DNA from 3 places in the Mesorhizobium sp. M0830 genome. Region 3 is predicted to be linked to each of the others. Evidence: predicted binding sites of a transcription regulator. Region 3 holds the regulator's gene; each other region holds the start of a gene.

Region 1 (7,026 bases), on a different contig from region 3:
GACGCATTGATCCATCCGATCCCTCACATCAGAGTAAGCAAATGAAAGCACTCATCGTTCGAGAGCCATGGATCGATCTGATCCTGGATGGCTACAAGACGTGGGAGCTGCGAACCCAGCCCACCTCGATCCGCGGGCGGATCGCACTCATTCGTAAAGGCAGCCGAGAAATCGAAGGCGTAGTTAAACTCGTCGACGTCCTGCCGCAATTGTCAGCGTCCGGCTTGGCAGATTCCATCGAGTTTCACAGTGTCCCGTCGAGCAGACTTCAGGAGGTGACGCAAGCTGGCTGGTTGACACCATGGGTGCTGGTAGACGCCCACCGGTTTTCTGCGCCCGTTCCTTTCACTCGTCCCTCGGGGCCCGTTACCTGGGTCGATCTGGATGTCGAAACCATGCGTGCCGTGCAACAGCATTCGGCTATATTAAATCGGTCGAACGCAGCGACAGTGCGGGCGGCGTCCGTTGCATTGCCCACTTCAACGTCCCGCCCATATGCCGAAGGGTTCGATTCTTCCCCCAGGTCATCTGGCAAGGAACCGCAAATATCCCCCGCCCTCGAATCCAAGCTCGTGCTAAAGGCTGAAGAGATCGGCTTCGCCGTCAAGCCGCGCAGAAGTTCGCAGACCAAGATGCTTGAACTGTCGGTCACTACAAGGAGCGGCAAGCGGTTTGTCTTCGTCGACCGGATGCCGAAGTCCGAACCGCAGTTCAGGGTTTTCCTCCCGCCGGAGGTGGACAAGAAGGCTGAAACCGCAATCGCTGGAATTCCTGGCGTTGAGCGATTCAGGAATGGTAGATCGGGCCATTATGTGTTCAGACACAGCGCTTTTCGCGCATTCGCCCCTTATGAGGGTCATGAGCCTGAAGCGCATGGCTGGTTTGTGTCCGCGCTGCGCGCGGAATCTGCATTTGGAGCGATCCTTCAAGCTGTCGAGGTCGCTTGAACGCGGATCGCTACAAGAGACCCGCTTCCGTCAGATACGGCGACGGGTTGGCGGGCTGGTCTCCAATCCTTCCACTAAGCGTAATCATGAGACGGCGCTTTGGTCTTGTCATGGCCACGTAGAACAAGCGTCGCTCACTCTCCTTGGCTTCCGCCGTTTCCGCCCGGCGCAAGGGCCAGATGCCATCATTGGCGTCAAGTATGATGACGGTATCGTATTCTTTGCCCTTCGCGCGCAACGCTGTCATCAGATGAACAGGTCGGCGCCACAGTTCGTCGGCAGCGCCTGAAGCGTCCTCCTCGCCCGGCAGCCGAGCAAGCGTATCGCGTGCGCTGTCAAGATCATCAATGAAGCGCTGGAAGTCGTCCTCATAGCGTCCCGCAAATTCCGCCAAGTAGAGGAAGGGCGGGTCGGTGTAGAATATGTCTTCCTGCGATTTGCCATAATCCTGGTTGAGCCCCGCAAAGCCCGCACCCAAAGCCGCGATTGCATCCCTTACCGTCGGCGCATCCAGGAGGTCGCGCAGCACCCGGCAGAAAACGAGGCCGGCGGCCCCATCCTCGTTGAGGCCTTTCAATGATCCGCGGTAGGCTGCTATCGCATCGAGCGCGTCGCTGTAGCTTTTTGGTCGGCTCGTGCGCAAATGGGCGGCCAATGCCTCTCGTTCCGCCTTTTTCAACGGATACCGTTTCACCAGGTCGCAAAGCTTGACAATGTCGTCCACAAGCGCAGGCGGCCTGAAATTGGCTCGCGCCATTGCACATGTCTGCAGGGCATGGCGCAGCTTTTCAAAGGCACCACTCATGAAAATCTGAAGATCCTCAGCCGCACAAAAGGGTAAATCCTCGCTCGCCATCAGAACCTGATACGGGATAAGTTGCGCGCGTTTGCGGGAAAGAATGGCAAGCTTCGCATTTGGTCTGTTGCTGGCGAGAAAAGACCGCACTTCATCCATCACAGCATCGATGGATTCGACGAACCTGTCGCTCCTCACGATTTGGACCTCTGCATCTACCGTTTGCATCGCAACGACGCGCTTATCTTCTCGACGCTTGTTGTTAACGATCAGCTTCTGTGACGCCGCTACAAGATTTCTGGGGCAACGATAATTTCGTTCCAGGATGTGGGTCGAAAATTCACGATCGAAATGTTGATCAGGTTGCAGGATGTAGTGGGGTGTCGCCCCCCGCCACTCGAAGATGGCTTGGTCATCATCCCCCACGATCGTCAAGTCAGCCTTGTGCAGATCGACGATTTTTCGGACGAGGTTGAGGTCAAGCGGATTGATGTCCTGGAATTCATCCACGAGTACCTGTGTGTATCGCGAACCGCCGGTGGGAAATCGATCCTCCGCAATCTGCCGGCGCAGATCCAGGAACGCGACATATTTCTGGTCTTCCAACGAAAAAAGAGCCTGCCCAATCATGGTCTGACAACTGTCGACCCAAAACGGCAGCACTTCTTCGATAAAGGATTCAAGGCGCTTGTCGGCCAGTATCTCGCATTCGGCCAGCTGGTCGATGAGATTTTGGATTTGCCAAAGCAAGCCCAGACGCATGAGGTAATCCATCTGGTCGTGGGCGGCCCAAATGCTCGGAGCTTCATGGTCGAACCCTAATGATTTCAGTCGTTCAATCAGGCCGTTCAGAATCTTGTCAACAACGTAGGGCTGCGCCTCCATAGCCTTCTCAATCGGAGGGAATTTGCGCCAGACGGGCTGCAATGTATTTCGCACGCAACCTGACTTTTCGAATTCACTTACCAGCAGGCGCGGGCTGTGATGATTGGCGCGTAGCCTCTTGAAGCCCCAGCCGTTCAGAGTCACCACCTCGACAGCACTCGCCATGAACGCGAAATCGGGATTTGAAAGTCGTGCGCGTAGTTCGTCGCGCGCTGCACGGGTAAAAGTCACGACAAGGAACCGGCCCTTCGAATCCGCTCGGCGATAAAGCTCCGCACACCGCCATAAGAGAGATTGTGTCTTACCACTGCCGGCAGGAGCAAGGAGGCGCAAATTGCCCCCGGGGGCCTTACAGAAGCGCTGCTGAAATTCGTCAAGCTGCTGATCCGAGACGTCAATTGGCCTGGTCGGAATAGCTTGTGCGTCAGTCATGTCAGTGTTCCCAAACCGAGACGATGGTCTACAGAATCTATTGATCTCTGCTTGCAGTCTGCCCCGTGGACCGCAGCGTGAGCAAGTTTCGAACACGGAGCGCGACAGCGCGCAGTTGCAAGCTGTATGCTGTAGCCCTGCTCGAATGCTGCGACCATGAGGTCAATGCTGACGCGTCATCGGCAACGGGATTTCCGAGCACAGCTCAAGATTTCTGCAGAATGCATTGGCAAGCAGGATCTGGCGCGGCGTGCTGCATTCCGCTTCGAACACAGCCGGTGACGCTACCAGAAGCGACAAACATTTGGCCACGGCGCTGAACTCGTACACAGGAGAAATTTCTAGGCCACCTTCAGTCTATCGACATCGCTTCCTGGACCCAATAGTGTTTCGGGTTGGGGGCTAACGTGTATGGATCCAGTTTTTTCGGTTTCGGCGTCGATCGCCAATCATCTAAGCGTCGCGTTCCATCAAAACGAAATAGCGCTGGCCGATGAGATTGAGCTTCGAAACGACCTTGGCCGAGATATTGCCGAAATTGAACTGCTATTGAAAGTGAACCCGCATCTGCCGCTCCACTTGTCATCCGTATCGATGGAATAGTCAGCGGGTCTTCTCGTCGGATATCTTCTGTTGATTTGAAACTCGATGCTGGTTTCTTGCGCCAATTGCGGGCGGTTGGTGACCAACAGACCAATGGGGGCAGGATTACTGCACCTGCTCTTGGAGGGAGGATCTGGGAACGTGACGAGCGATGTGGTCGCCAAAACGGTGAGTATTTGGGAGGCGCTGGATAGGTGGGGAAAATCACTTCCCGGCTGGCAAAAATTTGCGGTATCCTATGCAGTGCGCGACGGCAAGCTTTCAGAAGAGCGGATTGGAGAAGCGTACACGATTTTTCAGAGAGGGGCGTTGCTCAGTACTGACGCAGCGCCGCTTCCCGTTATTCCCGATTCCATCACCGGTCGACCCGACAGCACAGACTCAAGTCCCTTGGTCATTGCCGCGATCAAAAACCCGGTCAGTGTCAACGCTATCCCCGCTTCGGCTGAGCTTCACTTCGGAAATGGGTTAACCATCGTCTACGGGCATAATGGCGCAGGCAAGAGCGGCTTTGCCAGGATACTATCTGCCGCTTGTTTCAGCCGCTCACGCCAGAAGATTCACCCCAACGTCTACGACATAAAATCCGAAGCGATCCCGGCCAGTGCCAATATTATGATCCGGCGCGGACAAGGGCAGGAGGAGACTCTTTCGGTCACCGAAGGGACCGAGCATCCGGTCCTGCGGCGGGTCAGTGTCTTCGACTCAGCGATAGCTACCGTCCACCTGGCGCAGGAAACCCCCTTCGGTTTTCAGCCCGTAGGGTTTGACGTTTTCGATGAGGTAGTCCGCGTCATCGAGGCCATAACGAAACGCCTTGATGATGAAATCGTCAAGCGCCGATCGGAAAACAAGTTCATCAACATCTTCATAGGCGAGAGCGGAATCAAGACCGAGATCGGCACACTGTCCAAGGACACCGACGGAGCGGCGCTCCGCGAGCTGGCGGTCTACGGCGAGACGGAATCGATGCTTCTCGAAGAGATCGACACCCAAATCGCGGAGTTGAAATCCAAATCGCCCGCCGACCTGATCAAGCAGCGGTCGGACGCGCGGAAAGATATCGATAACCTGACGAAGCGGGTTGCTGGACTGCTGCACGAGCTGGGCGCGGACGCGTGTAGGGCTTACGAAGAGCAGGTCAGCGTACTGAAATTAAAAATCGCAGCCGCCATGGCTGCTTCCCTGAGCGGTGCAAGCAGCGCAGATCTCAAAAAGACAGGCAGCACCACATGGGAGACATTCGCAAAATCAGCGCGGCAGTTGGGACGAGAGGAGAAGGACTCCTATCCGCAAGTGGGGGACCCCTGTCTGCTCTGCCATAGGCCCCTGGACGAGCCGTCGGCATCGCTCGTGCAACGCTTCTGGAGCTTCCTTGACGACGAGGCACGCGTAGCAGCTGAGAAAGCCAACGCTCTCCTCAACGCAACCGTCGAACGCTTGAAGAAATCGGACCTTGTGCTTCTGCCGGCAGACGGGCGAATGCGCGCCGATCTCTTGAAGGTCGTGCCCGCGCTTGTCCGCACCATCGATGAATTAGCGGCCCAGCTTGCCTCACGCCGCGACCAAATTGTTGACTACCTTGAGCGCCGGAATGCCTCCTTGCCCGAACGCGATATCGTCACGCCGAACGTCACGATCGATGCCAGCCGGCAGGCGCTGGACGACGAGATCAAACAACTGAATGAGAATTCTGTCGATGAAGCGCTGTCCGTCCGTCAGGCAGAGCATATCCTGCTACGCCACCGAGAGGTTCTCTCACAGAACATCGACGACATATGTGCGTATATCGAGAACCAGAAGTGGATTAGCAAGGCTATAACAGCCAGACGTTCGGTGAGCACCCGTTTTGTCACCGAAAAGCAGAAAGACCTCTTCCAGACATTGATCGAAGGAAACTACAAAGATCGGCTGAAGCAAGAGTGCGGGTACCTCGACGCTGTCCTGCCCGTCGAATTCAAGGCCAGAGGCAGCGGCGGAAAGACTATGCGCGGCCTGCAGATGCAGGGAGGTCACAAACCACATGAGATCTTAAGCGAAGGCGAGCAGAGAGCGGTTGCCCTTGCCGACTTCCTGACGGAAGTAAATTTGAATCCGTCATCGGCCGGGATCGTGCTTGACGATCCAGTCACCTCGCTCGACCACAAGCGCAAGCGCAAGATTGCCGAACGTCTCGCCCGCGAGGCGAAAATCCGGCAGGTCATCGTCTTTACGCATGACCTGGTGTTTCTCAGCAGACTTATAGATGTGGCCAAGGATAACGGCGTTGAGCTGGCAACCCATTGGGTCGACAGGGGCGTTAATAACGCGCCAGGACACGTCAAGCTTGATGATTGCCCGGCGGGTTCTGACGCCTACAAGACACCACATCGCGCGAAGGAATCCCTTGCCAAAGCAAAAAAGGCAATCGGACAGATCAGAGTCGATAACGTGCGTGCGGGCGCTTCGGCGTTGCGGCAGACCTTGGAGGAGATCATCATCCGGGATGTATTCAAAGGCGCCGTGACGCGTTGGGATGAGCAGGTCAAAATCGGCAACTTGAAAGGGATTCTGTGGACGAACGAGGTTGCCGACGAGATATGCCTTTTGCAGGACGATATCTCGCGGCTGATCGACGCTCATTCCACCTCTGATGAGTTTGGCGGCGGTATGCCCGAACCCGACGAACTGGAAAAACTAATCGTGAGGGTCGAAATGATGCAGATCGAGGCGAAGAAAAAGCGCAAGTGATCCAGTATTTCTGCCCTGACCAGTGCACCCACTTTAGGCTTGCAAAGCAGGATGCCAAGAGCCGGCTGAGCTTTGACAACTGCATCGTCCAACATGATAACTGGGCAGCGAAAACTACGTCGGCATAGGCGCTAGATGGATAGCAGCCTGAGCTCAGGACAGCCAACACCGCGTGTCGTGAATCATCTATCGAGCCGCGGTCGAAGACCTCTATATTCCGTCGCCGGAGACCGCCGAATGGCATTTCGATTCCTGCATACGGCCGATATCCATCTCGACTCGCCGCTCCGTTCGCTGGCGATGCGAAACGCCGATCTTGCCGAGCTCGTGGGAGACGCCAGCCGCCAGGCATTCGTCTCCATAGTTGATCTCTGCGTTGCGGAGCGTGTCGATGCGCTCGTCATTGCAGGCGATCTTTACGATGGCGACCAGACCTCGATGAAAACAGCGCGGTTCCTAGCGTCGCAGATGACACGCCTGCACCAAGCCGGCATCAGGGTTTTCAAGATCCGCGGAAATCACGACGCCCTGTCGCGGATATCGAAGCAACTCACCTTTCCAGACACGGTTACGATCTTCGGCGGCCGTCAACAGTCCGTGCTGCAAACCGCCGGCGGGCTCGACGTCATGTTC
Region 2 (7,026 bases), on a different contig from region 3:
CATGAGGCTGCTCCAATTCTGGCGATCATGCCGTTTTCGCGCGCCGCCTCGACGAGACCGGTACGCACCGCTTCGTCGGCATCGACGACCCGGACTGCAAGCCCGGCGAGGCCGAGCGCCTCACTGTAAAGCGCGGCAAGCGCGCCGGATGCCACCAGCACGACGGGCTCCGCGCCGGCACCGTGACGACGGCTGGCCGAGGCGATCTCGCCACCGATCAACAGCCCGGACAGGCAGGCTGCGGCATCGTCGGCTTTCAGGTCCTGAAGCAGGCCGGCGGCGCGGATGGAAAACAGCCTCGAGGTGACATCGCCGCCTTCGGCCAATGCGGTTTCGCACCAGCGGCGGAAGAACGGATTGTCTGCCGTGACGGGCTTCGGATGTTCGCCAAGCGAATGGCGCAGGATCGAGTGCGCGGCAAGCACGGAAAACAGTTCGCCGGTCGGCCAGGTGCCAAAACCGGTGACAGCGCCGTCCTCGACCAGCACCCATTTCGAATGGGTTCCGGGCATACAGACCAGTTGGCGCCCCTTGGCCGGCAGGCCGGCACCGGCAAGCTGCGTTTCCTCGCCGCGCATGACGTCGGGTGCATCGGCCAGACGCTGGGCAAGGCCCGGAACGATGCGGATGTCGCGGCTTTGGTCAGGTACGCTGGCGGCACCTGCAAGGATGGCATCGAGCGGCGCCGGCACCGTCACATACGATGCTTCCAGCCAGCCCTGGCGGGAGCCGGCCATCCCGCAGATGATCACGGGCAGGGGTTCCGATGCTCCCATCGCCGCCAGATGCCCTTCAAGGATGGTCGAAAAGCCCTTTTGCTGGGCGGTGATCAGGCCATCGTCGCCGCGGCGTTCGGCAAGCACCTTGCCTTGCCCGTCGATCAGCCAGACCCGCATGCGGGTCGTGCCCCAGTCGACGGCAGCTACCGCCGGTGCGTTGCTGGCTGGGCTCACAGGAAACCTCCATCGACGATCAGCATCTGCGCGGTCAGCATGCGCGACGCGTCCGAGGCCAGGAACAGCACCGTGCCGACGATGTCGTCCGGCTGCATCACCTGCTTGATGCACTGCTTGGCGACATGGGCGGCGAGCGCCTGTTCGGTTACCCAGAGCTCCTTCTGCCGCTCGGTGATCACCCAGCCCGGCGCAATGGCGTTGACGCGGATGCCGTCGACGCCGAGCTTGCCGGCCAAGCCCTTGGTGAGGCCGAGAATGCCGGCCTTGGCGGCCGTGTAGGACGGCATGTCGGGATGGTTGATCAGATAGGATGTCGAGGTGAAGTTGATGATCGAGCCGCCGCCGGCACGCTTCATGCCCGGCGCCACCGCTTGCGCGGTGAAGAAATGCGGCCGCAGATTGATCGCCTGGTTGTTGTCCCAGAAATCGACCGTCACGTCCTCGACGGCGTGGCGTTCGTCCCATGCGGCATTGTTGACCAGTACGGTGACGTCGCCATGCGCCTCTGCCGCCCTGGTAGCCGACGCCCGCAGGGCCTCGACGTCGCGCAGATCGGTCTTGAGATACAGCGGCCGCCGGCCGGACTCTTTCTCGATGCGGTCGGCAAGGAGCGTGCTTGGACCATCGGCGATATCGATGAAGGCGACATTGGCGCCCTGGCGTACAAACCCCTCGGTCAGTGCCGCGCCAATTCCCGAGCCGCCGCCGGTGATCAGCACCGAAGCGCCTTCCAGGTCGGCAAAATTCGCCGATGGCATCATATCTTTTCTCTCCGAGCGCATGACCCCGAAAATCAGATCGATTTTCGGAAAGGGATCATGCGCAAATACAAAATGCTACGCGTCCTGAAGGACGCGCGGCGCTGAAGCCAGACCGGCGCGCATCCTAGCCACGCAAGTTGCGCGGGCAAGGGCGAACGGTCGGATTTTTGGGCTAATGTCAGACAAAACGACAATGCGCCGCACCGGATTGCGGATGGCTTGGAGATTGCCGGTCAGATCGCCTTGGCGCGCAGAGCGCCGCGGAAGGAATCGCGGAGATAGCCGAGCGTGGCGTCGGCATCGACCGGCTTGCCGAAAAGATAGCCCTGGCCGCCGGCGCAGCCGAACTGGACCAGGCGATCGGCCTGCGCTTCCTGCTCGATGCCTTCGGCGACGACGTCCATGCCGAGCCCCTCGCACATGGCGAGGATGGCGCGGATGATGTGTTCGGACGGGCGATCGTCGAGAATGGACGAGACGAAGGCGCGGTCGATCTTGAGCTTGTCGAAATGGAATTCGCGCAAGCGGCCGAGCGAGGACTGGCCGGTGCCGAAATCGTCGAGCGAGACGCGGATACCGACGCGGCGCAGGTCCTCGACGATCTGCGCGGCCGAGGCAGGATCGTTCATCAGGCCGGTCTCGGTGATCTCGATTTCCAGCCGGCGCGGATCGAAGCCGGTTCTCTCGAGGATCGCCAATATATGCAGGCCGGTGTTCTGGTCGACGAGCTGCGAGGGCGACAGGTTGAACGACAGGAACAGGTCCTTCGGCCAGCTCCGGGCCGCCTCGGTCGCCTTGCGCAGCACCAGCTGCGACAGCGGGCCGATGATGCCGCGCTCCTCGGCGATGGGGATGAAGACGGTTGGCGGCACGGAGCCCAGGTCGCGATCGGTCCAGCGCGCCAGCGTCTCGAAGCCGATGGTGCGGCGCGTGTTGAGATCGACGATGGGCTGGAAATGCGGTTCCACCTCGCCGGCCGAGACAGCGCGGCGCAGCGCCTGTTCGATACGGGTGACGCGCTTGGCCGCTTCTTCCATCTCGCGGGTGTAGACGACGACGCGGCCGCGTCCGGATCGCTTGGCGTGGTAGAGCGCCGTCTCCGCCTTGTTGATGAGGATCTCGGTGGTCTCGTCGCCCGAAGAAAACAGCGAGCAGCCGACCGAGGCCGAGAGCCTGGCGGTGCGCTCGCCGACATCGTAGGGCGCCGACAGTATCTCGATCAGCATGCGCGACTTTTCAGCCGCCGCCTCCTCGCTGAACACCATCGGATAGAGAAAGGCGAATTCGTCGGCGCCGATGCGGCAGACCGTGGAGTAGCCGTCCATCGAGGCGCGCAGCCGCATCGCGACCTGGATCAGGATGTCGTCACCGGCCTTGTGGCCGAACAGGTCGTTGATCGGCTTGAAGCCGTCGAGATCGAGAATGCCGACGGTAAAGGGCGCGGGATCGTCGGCACGGTCGCTTATCAGGCGATCGACCTTGTCGAAGAAGCGGCGATGGTTGCCAAGCCCGGTCAACGGATCTGTGAACGCCAGATCCGTGCTCTCCCTGTTTGCCTGACCGGTGCCAAACGAAGTTTGCATCGGTGTCCCTGTTTTGTGTCGTCGGAATTTATTGCGAGACTGGCAGCAAACCCTTTAGGAAACGTATCGCCAAATGGATTTTTCACGGGTAAAGCGCATCACCTTCGGGAAGGCCGACGTGGGGCGTGTCAAGCCGTTGTTTTCACGCGCACATCTCCCGTCGTTTGCCGCCACCGGATGACCCGGCGCCTCGCCTTGTCTGCACATGGCCGGCAAGATCAATGCCGGCCTGGCTTTGCGACTTGCTTATGCCAATCCTGGAATGTCGCGATTGGCAGACGGACAGTGAGCCTGTACAGGCAAGACAGTCGTCCCATCCGAGTCCACCGGAGACCGCCATGAAGCTGAAAATCGCAGTCCAGATGGACCACATCTCCACCGTGTCGATCGCCGGCGACACCTCGTTCGCGCTGTCGCTGGAAGCGCAGCGGCGCGGCCACCAGCTGTTCCACTACACGCCCGACCGGCTGTCGCTGCGCGACGGCAAGGTGTTTGCCCGCATCGAGGAAATGCAGGTGCGCGACGAGAAGGGCAGCCACTACTCGCTGGGCGAGAGGGTGCGCACCGATTTGTCGGAGATGGACGTGGTCCTGCTCAGGCAGGATCCGCCCTTCGACATGAACTACATCACCACCACGCATATCCTCGAGCGAATCCATCCGAAGACGTTGGTGGTCAACGACCCGGCCTGGGTGCGCAACAGCCCGGAAAAGATCTTCGTCACCGAATTTCCCGACCTGATGCCGGACACGCTGATCACCAAGGACCCGCTGGAGGTGGCCGCCTTCCGCAAGGAGTTCGGCGACATCATCATCAAGCCGCTCTACGGCAATGGCGGCGCCGGCATCTTCCATCTGCACGAGGCCGACCGCAACCTTGCCTCGCTGCTCGAAATGTTCGGCCAGATGTTCCGCGAGCCCTATATCGTGCAGCGCTACCTGAAGGACGTGCGCAAGGGCGACAAGCGCATCATCCTGGTCGACGGCGAACCGGTCGGTGCCATCAACCGGGTGCCGGCCGAACACGATTCCCGCTCCAACATGCATGTCGGCGGCCGCGCCGAAAAGACCGAGCTGACGGAACGCGAGCGCGAGATCTGCGCCCGCATCGGGCCATCGCTGAAAGAGCGCGGCTTCATCCTCGTCGGCATCGATGTCATCGGCGACTACATGACCGAGATCAACGTGACCTCGCCGACCGGCGTGCGCGAAGTGCAGCGCTTCGGCGGCGCCGACATCGCCAGCCTGTTCTGGGACGCGATCGAGGACAAGCGGAAGTAACCGTCTTCATTTCGTCTTAACTTGGTATTGCAACCGAGCTCTGTCCGGCTGCAACCTACGCGCTCATGCGTTCCTGTAATGTTCTTGATTTGGCCGGGGAATTGTGATTGTCTCGCCAAAGGGGCTCCAACGCCCTAATGGCGCGGGCTCGGGCAAGCCCACATTCGGGGTGGGCAAATGGTGGCGCGGGTTCGCACGGTCGCTTTCCAGGGCATCGAGGCCGTGCCGGTCGACGTGCAGGTGATGATCGCGCCTGGCAAGGTCAACATGCATATCGTCGGCCTTGGCGACAAGGCGGTGGCCGAAAGTCGAGAGCGGGTGCAGGCGGCGCTTCATGCCTCGGGCCTGTCGATGCCGTCGAAGAAAGTCACGGTCAATCTGGCACCCGCCGACCTGCCGAAGGAAGGCAGCCATTACGATCTGCCGATCGCGCTTGGCCTGATGGCGGCATTGGGCGCCATTCCGGGCGACATGCTGGCCGGCTATGTCGTGCTTGGCGAATTGTCGCTTGATGGCACGATTGCCGCAGTCGCCGGTGCCTTGCCAGCGGCCATCGCCGCCAATGCAGAGGGCAAGGGCCTCATCTGCCCGTTTGCCTGCGGGCCGGAAGCGGCCTGGGCGGGCAAGGAAATCGACATTCTGGCGCCGCGCAGCCTGATCGCCATCGCCAATCATTTTCGCGGCACGCAGGTGCTGTCGCGGCCGGAAGCCGGCATGCATGCCGCGGCGCGCGACCTGCCCGACCTTGCCGACATCAAGGGCCAGGAGACCGCCAAGCGGGCGCTGGAAGTGGCGGCCGCCGGTGGTCATAACCTTTTGATGATCGGCCCGCCCGGGTCGGGAAAATCGATGCTGGCGCAGCGGCTGCCGTCGATCCTGCCGCCGCTGGCGCCGAAGGAATTGCTTGAGGTCTCGATGATCGCCTCGGTGGCGGGCGAACTCGGTGAAGGCAAATTAACCGACCGGCGGCCATTCCGCGCCCCGCACCATTCGGCTTCGATGGCGGCGATGGTTGGCGGTGGCGTACGTGCACGGCCGGGCGAAGTGTCGCTTGCCCATCACGGTGTGCTGTTTCTCGACGAGTTTCCCGAATTCACGCCGCAGACGCTCGATGCGTTGCGCCAGCCGCTCGAGACCGGCGACTGCATGATCGCGCGCGCCAATCATCGCGTGACTTATCCAGCGCGCATCCAACTGGTCGCGGCGATGAACCCTTGCCGCTGCGGCATGGCCGGCGAGCCGGGCTATCGCTGCCTGCGCGGCGAGCGTTGCCGCACCGACTACCAGGCGCGCATCTCGGGCCCGCTGCTCGACCGCATCGATCTCAGGATCGAGGTGCCGGCAGTGTCGGCCAGCGATCTGATCCGGCCCGACCGGGCGGAGAAAAGCGCCGAGGTGGCGCTGCGCGTGGCGCGCGCCCGCACCATCCAGCGCGAGCGCTTCGAACGGCTCGGCGCCACCCGCGCCACCACCAACGCGCATTGCTCGCCCTCGGTCATCGAGGAGATCGCCATGCCTGACGCCGCCGGCCTTTCTCTGCTCAAGGACGCCAGCGAGAAGCTCGCCTTTTCCGCCCGCGCCTATCACCGGGTGCTGAAGGTGGCGCGCACGCTGGCCGATCTCGACGCCAGCGAAACCGTCGGCCGCATCCACCTGGCGGAGGCAATTTCCTACCGCATGAGTTCGGAGCGCATGGCGCAGGCGGCTTGACGGGCAGGTGAGGCACCGCTTTCCCAGAGAACGTGGCAGATCCTATAGGGACCATCTTGCGCGCTGTGAGCGCGCCGGAACCCAGCCATGAGCACTCGCATCGAAGATATGAGAAACCTTGGACCAGCTACAGCGCGGATGCTGGCGGAAATCGATGTTCTCTGTGAGGAGGATTTGCGCGGTCTGGGCGCGATTGAGGCTTATCACCGTCTGAAATTCCGGTTCGGACAGCATATAACGATCAACGCGCTCTATGCGATGGAGGCGGCGATCCGCGGTTGTGACTGGCGGGCGCTCGACAGTGGAACCAAGGAGCATCTGCGTCGGCAGGCTCGCTATGCGATCGCGCGGCAAGCCGACCCTGCCGAATGAGCATTCACATCAACGGTGACGTTGGGTCTGCCGGCGTCGCACGGGCGTCGGACACTTCCGGTGCTCGCCTGAATATCAAGTGAACCAGCAGGCCGACGTATCCCACCTGAAGTATGACCATTGCTAGAATGGCCCAACCGAACGCCACCCAGACCGATCCGGCTTCAATGTAGGCCCAGATCGCCACCATGATCGTGGTGGCGGACATGCCCACCAGGAACTGCGGAAAATACATCGTTTTGCCACCCGCTCGACCAGCCGCTAGTTAAGTTTTCACTAATTTAGCGAAATTGCAAGCTTACAGGACCAAGGTGCGCGCCTCGTCACGATGGCCGATGCCTCGCCGGCTTCCGCGATCACGCCA
Region 3 (7,026 bases):
GGTGCGCGGACCGACCGGCTGCCGCTACATGGCCGATAACAGGCAGAAGGACTACGTCCGCGACGGCTGGAACCTCACCGGCGACACCTTCACGCAGGACGAAGACGGCTTCTTCCATTTCGCCGCGCGCTCCGACGACATGATCGTCAGCGCCGGCTACAACATTGCCGGACCCGAGGTCGAGGCGGCACTCCTGTCGCACCCGGATGTTGCCGAATGCGCGGTGATCGGCACGGAAGATGCCGAACGCGGCCAGATCGTCGAAGCGCACGTCGTGCTGGTGCAGGGCGTAGCGCCGGACGCATTGACGACCAAGCGCCTGCAGGACCACGTCAAGGCAACGATCGCGCCCTATAAATATCCGCGATCGGTGAAATTTATCGCCGCGCTGCCCAAGACCCAGACCGGCAAGATCCAGCGTTTTCGGCTGCGCACGGAGAAGATCAATTGAGCGAACCCTACGATCCGGCGTCCGAAGGCGCACAGATGTCGTTCAAGGAGAGCATGTCCTACAGCGACTATCTGCACCTGGAGAAAGTGCTGGAGGCCCAGACGCCGCTGTCTTCGGCGCATGACGAGATGCTGTTCATCATCCAGCACCAGACCTCCGAACTGTGGATGAAGCTCGCCCTGCACGAGATTGGCGCTGCGATCCGCTCGATCCGCGCCGATCGCCTCGAGCCAAGCTTCAAGATGCTGTCGCGCGTCGCCCGCATTTTCGAACAGCTCAACAACGCCTGGGATGTGCTGCGCACGATGACGCCCAGCGAATATACCGAGTTCCGCGATGCACTCGGCCAGTCCTCGGGTTTCCAGTCCTGGCAGTATCGCGCCATAGAGTTCATGGCCGGCAACCGCAACCTCGCCATGCTGGGCCCTCACAAGCACCGGCCGGACCTCAGCGGCAAGCTGGAGGCGATCCTGGCGGAGCCGTCGCTCTACGACGAAGCGCTGCTGCTTCTGGCGCGCAACGGATTCGACATCGGCACCGATGCCAGGCGCACGGATTGGCGTGAGACGCGAACCGAGAATGAAGAGGTTCTGGTCGCCTGGCAGACCATCTACCGCGACCCGCAGCGCTACTGGATGTTCTACGAACTGGCCGAGAAGCTGGTCGACTTCGAGGACTATTTCCGCCGCTGGCGCTTCAACCACGTCACCACGGTCGAGCGCATCATCGGCCTGAAACGCGGCACCGGCGGCACGTCGGGTGCTTCGTATCTCAAGAAGATGCTCGAGGTCGTGCTGTTTCCGGAGCTGTGGGCAGTCCGTACCCGGCTTTGACACAATCGAAATGAGAACAGGCACATCGAGGGCGCGCTTGCAGCGGAAAACCTTCGCGAACAACCGAGGACTGACTGACCATGAGTGGAATTCCTGATCTCGCTGCAATCGAAGCGATGGATGCCACGGATCCGCTCCGCGCCATGCGCGATCGTTTCATTCTGCCGGAGGGGGTGATCTATCTCGACGGCAATTCGCTTGGGGCAGCGTCGCATGCCGTTTTCGGCGAGCTGCAGCAGGCGGCCACCGAGGAATGGGCCAAGGATCTCATTCGGGCCTGGAATACAGCCGGATGGTTCGAGATGCCGATCGAACTTGGCGACCAGCTCGGACGCTTGATCGGGGCCGCAGCCGGACAGACTGTTGTCTGCGACACGACGTCGATCAACATCTACAAGGTGCTACATGCCGCGATGGAGATGCGGCCCGGCCGATCGGCCATCGTCGCCGAGGCTGACAGTTTTCCCACCGACCTCTACATCGCCGAAGGCGTTGCCTCGACCCGCGATGGGGTCCTTCTGCGCCTCGCGGGCGTCGACGCGCCAACCATCGAAGAGCTGATCGACGAAAGCGTCGCGGTGGTGCTGATCAACCACGTCAATTACAAATCGGGTGAACTGCGCGACATGGCGGCGCTGACGCGCATAGCTCATGCGGCCGGAGTGCTGATCGTCTGGGATCTATGCCACACCGCTGGCGCTCTGCCAGTCGAGCTCGATCATGCAAAAGCCGATTTCGCTGTCGGCTGCACCTACAAGTACCTCAACGGCGGTCCAGGCGCGCCAGCCTTCATCTATGCCGCGCAACGCCACCACGGCGCGATCAGCCAGCCGCTCAGCGGCTGGTGGGGGCATGCACGGCCCTTTGCCTTCGAACGAGGCTATGTTGCCGGCACCGGTATCCGCCGCTTTCTGTGCGGCACGCAGCCGGTCCTGTCGATGCGGGCGCTCAAAGGTGCGCTCGCAATCTGGAACGACGTCGACGTGGCGGCATTGCGAAAGAAAAGCGTCGCGCTGACCGAACTGTTCATCCAGCTCGTCGAAGCGAAGTGCGGCGCCTATGGCCTCACGCTGGAGAGCACCCGCGACGCGACCAGGCGCGGCAGCCAGGTGTCGTTCGTTCACGATCATGGCTATCAAATCATGCGGGCGCTGATCGAGCGCGGAGTGATCGGTGACTTCCGCGCGCCGTCAACCATCCGTTTCGGATTTACGCCGCTCTATGTCGGCTACAAGGACGTGTGGCTGGCGGTCGAGGTGCTGGAAGACATTCTGCGAACGGATGCATGGAAGGACCAGCGTTTCGCCGTCAAGGAGGCCGTGACCTGACGCAGTCGTCCCAACTGTTGTCGCATCGTTGCCTCTTGGTCGGATGATGGAGGGACGAATTTCCAGTGCACAAATCCGGTTGCCGCTGCTGGCCAACACTGGCATCAACAAATTAACCAAGGTTGGCATTTTGGCTTCGTTTCGTTCACGGCAGACGAACGCATGGAAGGCTGGAAATGCCCCGTCGCGGATCCATGGGCAGCTCATGCCAAAGCTTGGGCCAACGATGGGCGGCAGCCCATTAACCATAACAATTTCAATGCCGGAAAGCGCCTTGTGACGGCATGCCGTGATCACCCAAGCGCGCTGGCGCGCGCCAAATAATTTCAGCGGCCTTAACAGATTCATTAAACTTTAAACGGTTGCAGAACACAACTGGAACATATAGTGTTTGTTCTGGGTTTGTTTTCTGATTCTGGTTTTAGGTACCCTGGGGGCCGCCATGCTGACACGCAAGCAACACGAACTGCTGATGTTCATTCATGAACGCCTGAAGGAAAGCGGCATTCCGCCATCCTTCGACGAGATGAAGGAGGCGCTCGACCTTGCCTCCAAATCCGGGATTCATCGTTTGATCACGGCACTGGAAGAGCGCGGCTTCATTCGCCGGCTGCCCAACCGGGCGCGCGCGTTGGAAGTGCTGCGGCTGCCGGATTCGATCGCGCCCGGCCTCAACGCGGCGAAAAAGTTCTCGCCTAGCGTCATCCAGGGCAGTCTTGGTCAGGCCAGTCTCGGCCAGGGCGGCCTTGGCCGGCAGATCAAGCCGGCGTCTTCACGGATGCCTTCAGCCGGCAATGACGACGACGTGGTCTCCGCCGTGTCGATCCCTGTGATGGGGCGCATCGCCGCCGGTGTGCCGATCGATGCCATCCAGCACCAGACCCATTCGATCTCGGTGCCGCCGGACATGATCATGGGAGGCGAGCACTATGCGCTGGAGGTCAAGGGCGACTCGATGATCGAGGCCGGCATCTTCGACGGCGACACCGTCATCATCCGCAACGCCGATACGGCGAGCCCTGGCGAGATCATCGTGGCGCTGGTGGATGAAGAGGAAGCGACGCTGAAGCGGTTCCGCCGCAAGGGTGCCTCGATTGCTCTCGAAGCCGCCAATCCGGCCTATGAGACACGGATTTTCGGACCAGACCGGGTCAAGGTGCAGGGCAAGCTTGTCGGCCTGATCCGCCGTTACTGAGGCACCTGCGGTTTAACGACGGGCTTGTCCGGTCTCTTGAAGGGCGGCAGGCCCCTCGCCTCACGCGAAAACTTACGTTGCACGTGCCAAGGCCGGTAGGGCCTACCCACCGCAAAGCTGACCGTTGCCGGCGTGGTCGCCGACTGGCGATCGAAGAAGACGGCAGCACTGCCATTGCTAGCCAGTTGCCGTTTGGTGATGACGAGAACCAGCGGGTTGTGACAAGCGTCATAGGCCGTCGCGTCGTTGATGACGATCAGGTCGGCGAAGCCGCAGGCTTTCCAGGTGTCCTTTCGGTCCTCGACATAGGCAATGATAGCACCGGACGGATGCCTGGCGAGACAAACGCCTGATGTGCAATAGAATGGCGCTCCCGCCGGCATTTCAGCCGCATCCTCGACGTCGAATTGCCCGTCGCCTTCGTCGAACACCTCCGGCGCGATAATGCTTTCGGATGTCAGCGCACGCTTCCAGTTGTCGACGGTGAATTCGTTCGGCCTGGCCCGGCTGACCGCGAGTTCGCCGCCGCCAATCGGCAGCGCCACCAGCCTCGCATCCTCCGAGACCAGCACGTCAGGTGCGCGCGTATCCGAGACGGTCAACAGGCCGGCAAGCGCGAAGGGAAGCGCTGCGAGCCGCAACCATGTGGTCGCCATCGTCGCGATGACCAAGGCAATCGTCACCAGCACGACGGATTGCTGCGAAATCAAACCGATTGCGTCGACTGGCGAACGCTCGGAAATCCATCCGGACATCGCGATCATCACCGTCAGGCCTTTGCCCATCAGATAGAGGGCCGGCCAGTCCAACCCGAATGGCATCAGCAGCGCGCTGGCGACAGCCAGGAACATTACGACTGTTACGATAGGCATGATGGCCAGGTTGGCGAACAGGCTGAGCGGCGACACACGCTGAAAATGCCAGATGGCAAACAGCGCCGTGGCGCTGCCAGCGATGATGGAGGTCATGGCAAGGCCGGCTGCCGCCAGCAGGAGTTTTCGCGTCAGGAAGCCGGGCAAGGATCGCTTTGGCGGCGGTGGCCTCGCCTTCCCCGCACGATGATCCGCCCAGCCGGCATAGGCACCGACCAGCGCGGCCGTCGCGGCAAACGACATTTGAAAACTCGGGCCGACCACTTCATGCGGCGACACCATGATGACCGCGATCGCCGAGATCGCCAGATTGCGCATCGTCAGTGCTGCCCGATCAAAAAGAACGGCAATCAGCATCACCGCCAGCATGATGAAACTGCGCTCGGCGGCAACGACGACGCCTGAGATGATAAGATAGGCGGCGATCGAGAACAGTGCGGCAGCCGCAGCATACTTCTTGACCGGGCGACGCGCGGAAAAATCCGGAAACAGGGCGAAGGCGCCACGCAGCAAACCCATGATGGTGCCAGCGACCAGCGCCATGTGCAGTCCGGAAATGGAGATGATGTGATAGATGCCGGTACGCCGCATCGCCTCGTTCACGTCATCGGGAATGCCGGCGCGAACGCCGACGATCAGCGCCGCGGCGATCTCGCCTTCGGCGCCACCGACGCTGCCCCTGATGTGATCGGCAATGGCCTCACGGGCTTTTTCGATCCCCGAGGAAAGCCGGGCCGCCAACGGCATGTTATCGTCGTCGGTGACGACAAGTTTTGGATTGCCGAGAAAGAAACCGCTGCCGCCGATGCCGGCGAAATAGCTGTCGAAGGAGAAGTCGTAGCTGTCCGGCCGCACCGGCCCGGTCGGTGGCAACAGCTTGGCATACCCAGTGATCAGGGAACCGGCGGTCATGTCCGCCGGGATATTGCGTGCCGAAAGCCGCACCCGCTCCGGCGCATAGCGCAGTTTCGGCCTTGCAGTCGATGCCACGTCGATTGTCAGCCGGATGCGACCGCTCTCCATCCGTTCGAGCGAGACGACCCGGCCGGTCACTTGCGTCGAGATTTCCGAGCCCAGCATCTGCGTTCCGGCTCGCCATGTCTCGACCTTCGCGGCGAGCAGGCCGAGTGTACACAAAAGCGCCGCCATGAAGGACAGATGGGTTTTCGGCCAGGAACGCGAGACCAGCGCACAGAGCCCCGCCAAGATGACAACTGCGACAGGCTTTGCGAAGTCCGGCTCCGCCACAAGCGAAAAATAGCCGATCGCCCCGCTTGCCAGGCAGACCGGCACCAGCAGGAAGGCCACGCCTCGGTCGAGTTCCAGGCCCGCCGCCATGGCCAGGCTATTGCGCAGGCGCGGCGGTGATATCAGGCCAATCTGCCGGCGCAAGCGCACGATCCTGCTGGCTTCGGCAGTTGGAACAGGGGCGGAGACACCGGCTTGCAAAGGCGCCTTGTCGGGTGCCGGCACAAGGGGCGATGGCGGCGGCAATGAAGCTGGCAGTGGCGCTGCAAACAGGGACCGCTCGCTGACGCCAATGACAGCGTCCTCGTCCTGATCCGAGCCCCAGCCTCGTCCAGCCATCGGGTCTGCCCCTTGCGCCCTCGACACCCTATGCTACATGAACGCCGGGCGCGCGAAAGTCCGCGCACCGCACCCGCTTCAGATGGTTTCCGAGAGTTACATGTCCGACAAGGTCGTCACCCGTTTTGCTCCCTCGCCCACCGGCTACCTGCATATAGGCGGCGCGCGCACGGCGCTGTTCAACTGGCTGTATGCAAGGCACACCGGCGGCACGATGCTGCTGCGCATCGAAGATACCGATCGCGAACGCTCCAACGACGCGGCGACGGCTGCCATTCTCGACGGACTTTCCTGGCTCGGCCTGACCTGGGACGGCGAGCCGGTGTCGCAGTTCGAGCGCGCGCCGCGCCACCGCGAGGTGGCCGAGGAACTCGTGCGCCTGGGCAAGGCTTATTATTGCTATGCCACGCCGGCCGAACTGGAGGCGATGCGCGAGGCCGCCAGAGCCAAAGGCCTGCCGCCCCGCTATGATGGCCGCTGGCGCGACCGTGCCCCCTCAGAGGCGCCTGCAGGCGACAAGGGTGCCATCCGCATCAAGGCGCCGACCGAGGGCGAGACGATTGTCCATGACCGTGTCCAGGGCGAGGTACGCTTCCCCAACAAGGATCTCGACGATTTCATCATCCTGCGTTCGGACGGCAATCCGACCTACATGCATGCAGTCGTCGTCGACGATCATGACATGGGCGTCACCCATATCATCCGCGGCGACGATCATCTGACCAACGCCGCGCGCCAGACTGTGATCTACAACGCCATG

What was found. Region 3 encodes LexA, which represses DNA repair genes until DNA is damaged. Its sites were predicted from a motif close to TGTTCNNNNTGTGTTCNG; they were not measured.
Region 1: the regulator LexA is predicted to act here: its motif matches at 3,138-3,155, upstream of NKI20_RS00245 (UvrD-helicase domain-containing protein).
Region 2: the regulator LexA is predicted to act here: its motif matches at 4,649-4,666, upstream of NKI20_RS27165 (YifB family Mg chelatase-like AAA ATPase).

The regions. Positions count from the first base shown of each region.
Region 1 is NZ_JAMYOR010000001.1:48,011-55,036, reverse strand. Features, by position in the region: gene NKI20_RS00255 (DEAD/DEAH box helicase) at 1-10, shown strand, start outside; gene NKI20_RS00250 (ASCH domain-containing protein) at 42-947, shown strand; gene NKI20_RS00245 (UvrD-helicase domain-containing protein) at 958-3,060, opposite strand; gene NKI20_RS00240 (hypothetical protein) at 3,472-3,663, shown strand; gene NKI20_RS00235 (AAA family ATPase) at 3,805-6,393, shown strand; gene NKI20_RS00230 (metallophosphoesterase family protein) at 6,631-7,026, shown strand, end outside.
Region 2 is NZ_JAMYOR010000061.1:3,223-10,248, reverse strand. Features, by position in the region: gene NKI20_RS27185 (2-dehydro-3-deoxygalactonokinase) at 1-953, opposite strand, end outside; gene NKI20_RS27190 (2-dehydro-3-deoxy-6-phosphogalactonate aldolase) at 1-3, opposite strand, end outside; gene NKI20_RS27180 (SDR family NAD(P)-dependent oxidoreductase) at 950-1,717, opposite strand; gene NKI20_RS27175 (putative bifunctional diguanylate cyclase/phosphodiesterase) at 1,951-3,300, opposite strand; gene gshB (glutathione synthase) at 3,639-4,580, shown strand; gene NKI20_RS27165 (YifB family Mg chelatase-like AAA ATPase) at 4,758-6,290, shown strand; gene NKI20_RS27160 (TfoX/Sxy family DNA transformation protein) at 6,378-6,662, shown strand; gene NKI20_RS27155 (exopolysaccharide production repressor protein) at 6,667-6,897, opposite strand.
Region 3 is NZ_JAMYOR010000058.1:19,907-26,932, forward strand. Features, by position in the region: gene NKI20_RS26660 (AMP-binding protein) at 1-451, shown strand, start outside; gene kynA (tryptophan 2,3-dioxygenase) at 448-1,284, shown strand; gene kynU (kynureninase) at 1,365-2,612, shown strand; gene lexA (transcriptional repressor LexA) at 3,055-3,807, shown strand; gene NKI20_RS26680 (ComEC/Rec2 family competence protein) at 3,801-6,266, opposite strand; gene gltX (glutamate--tRNA ligase) at 6,367-7,026, shown strand, end outside.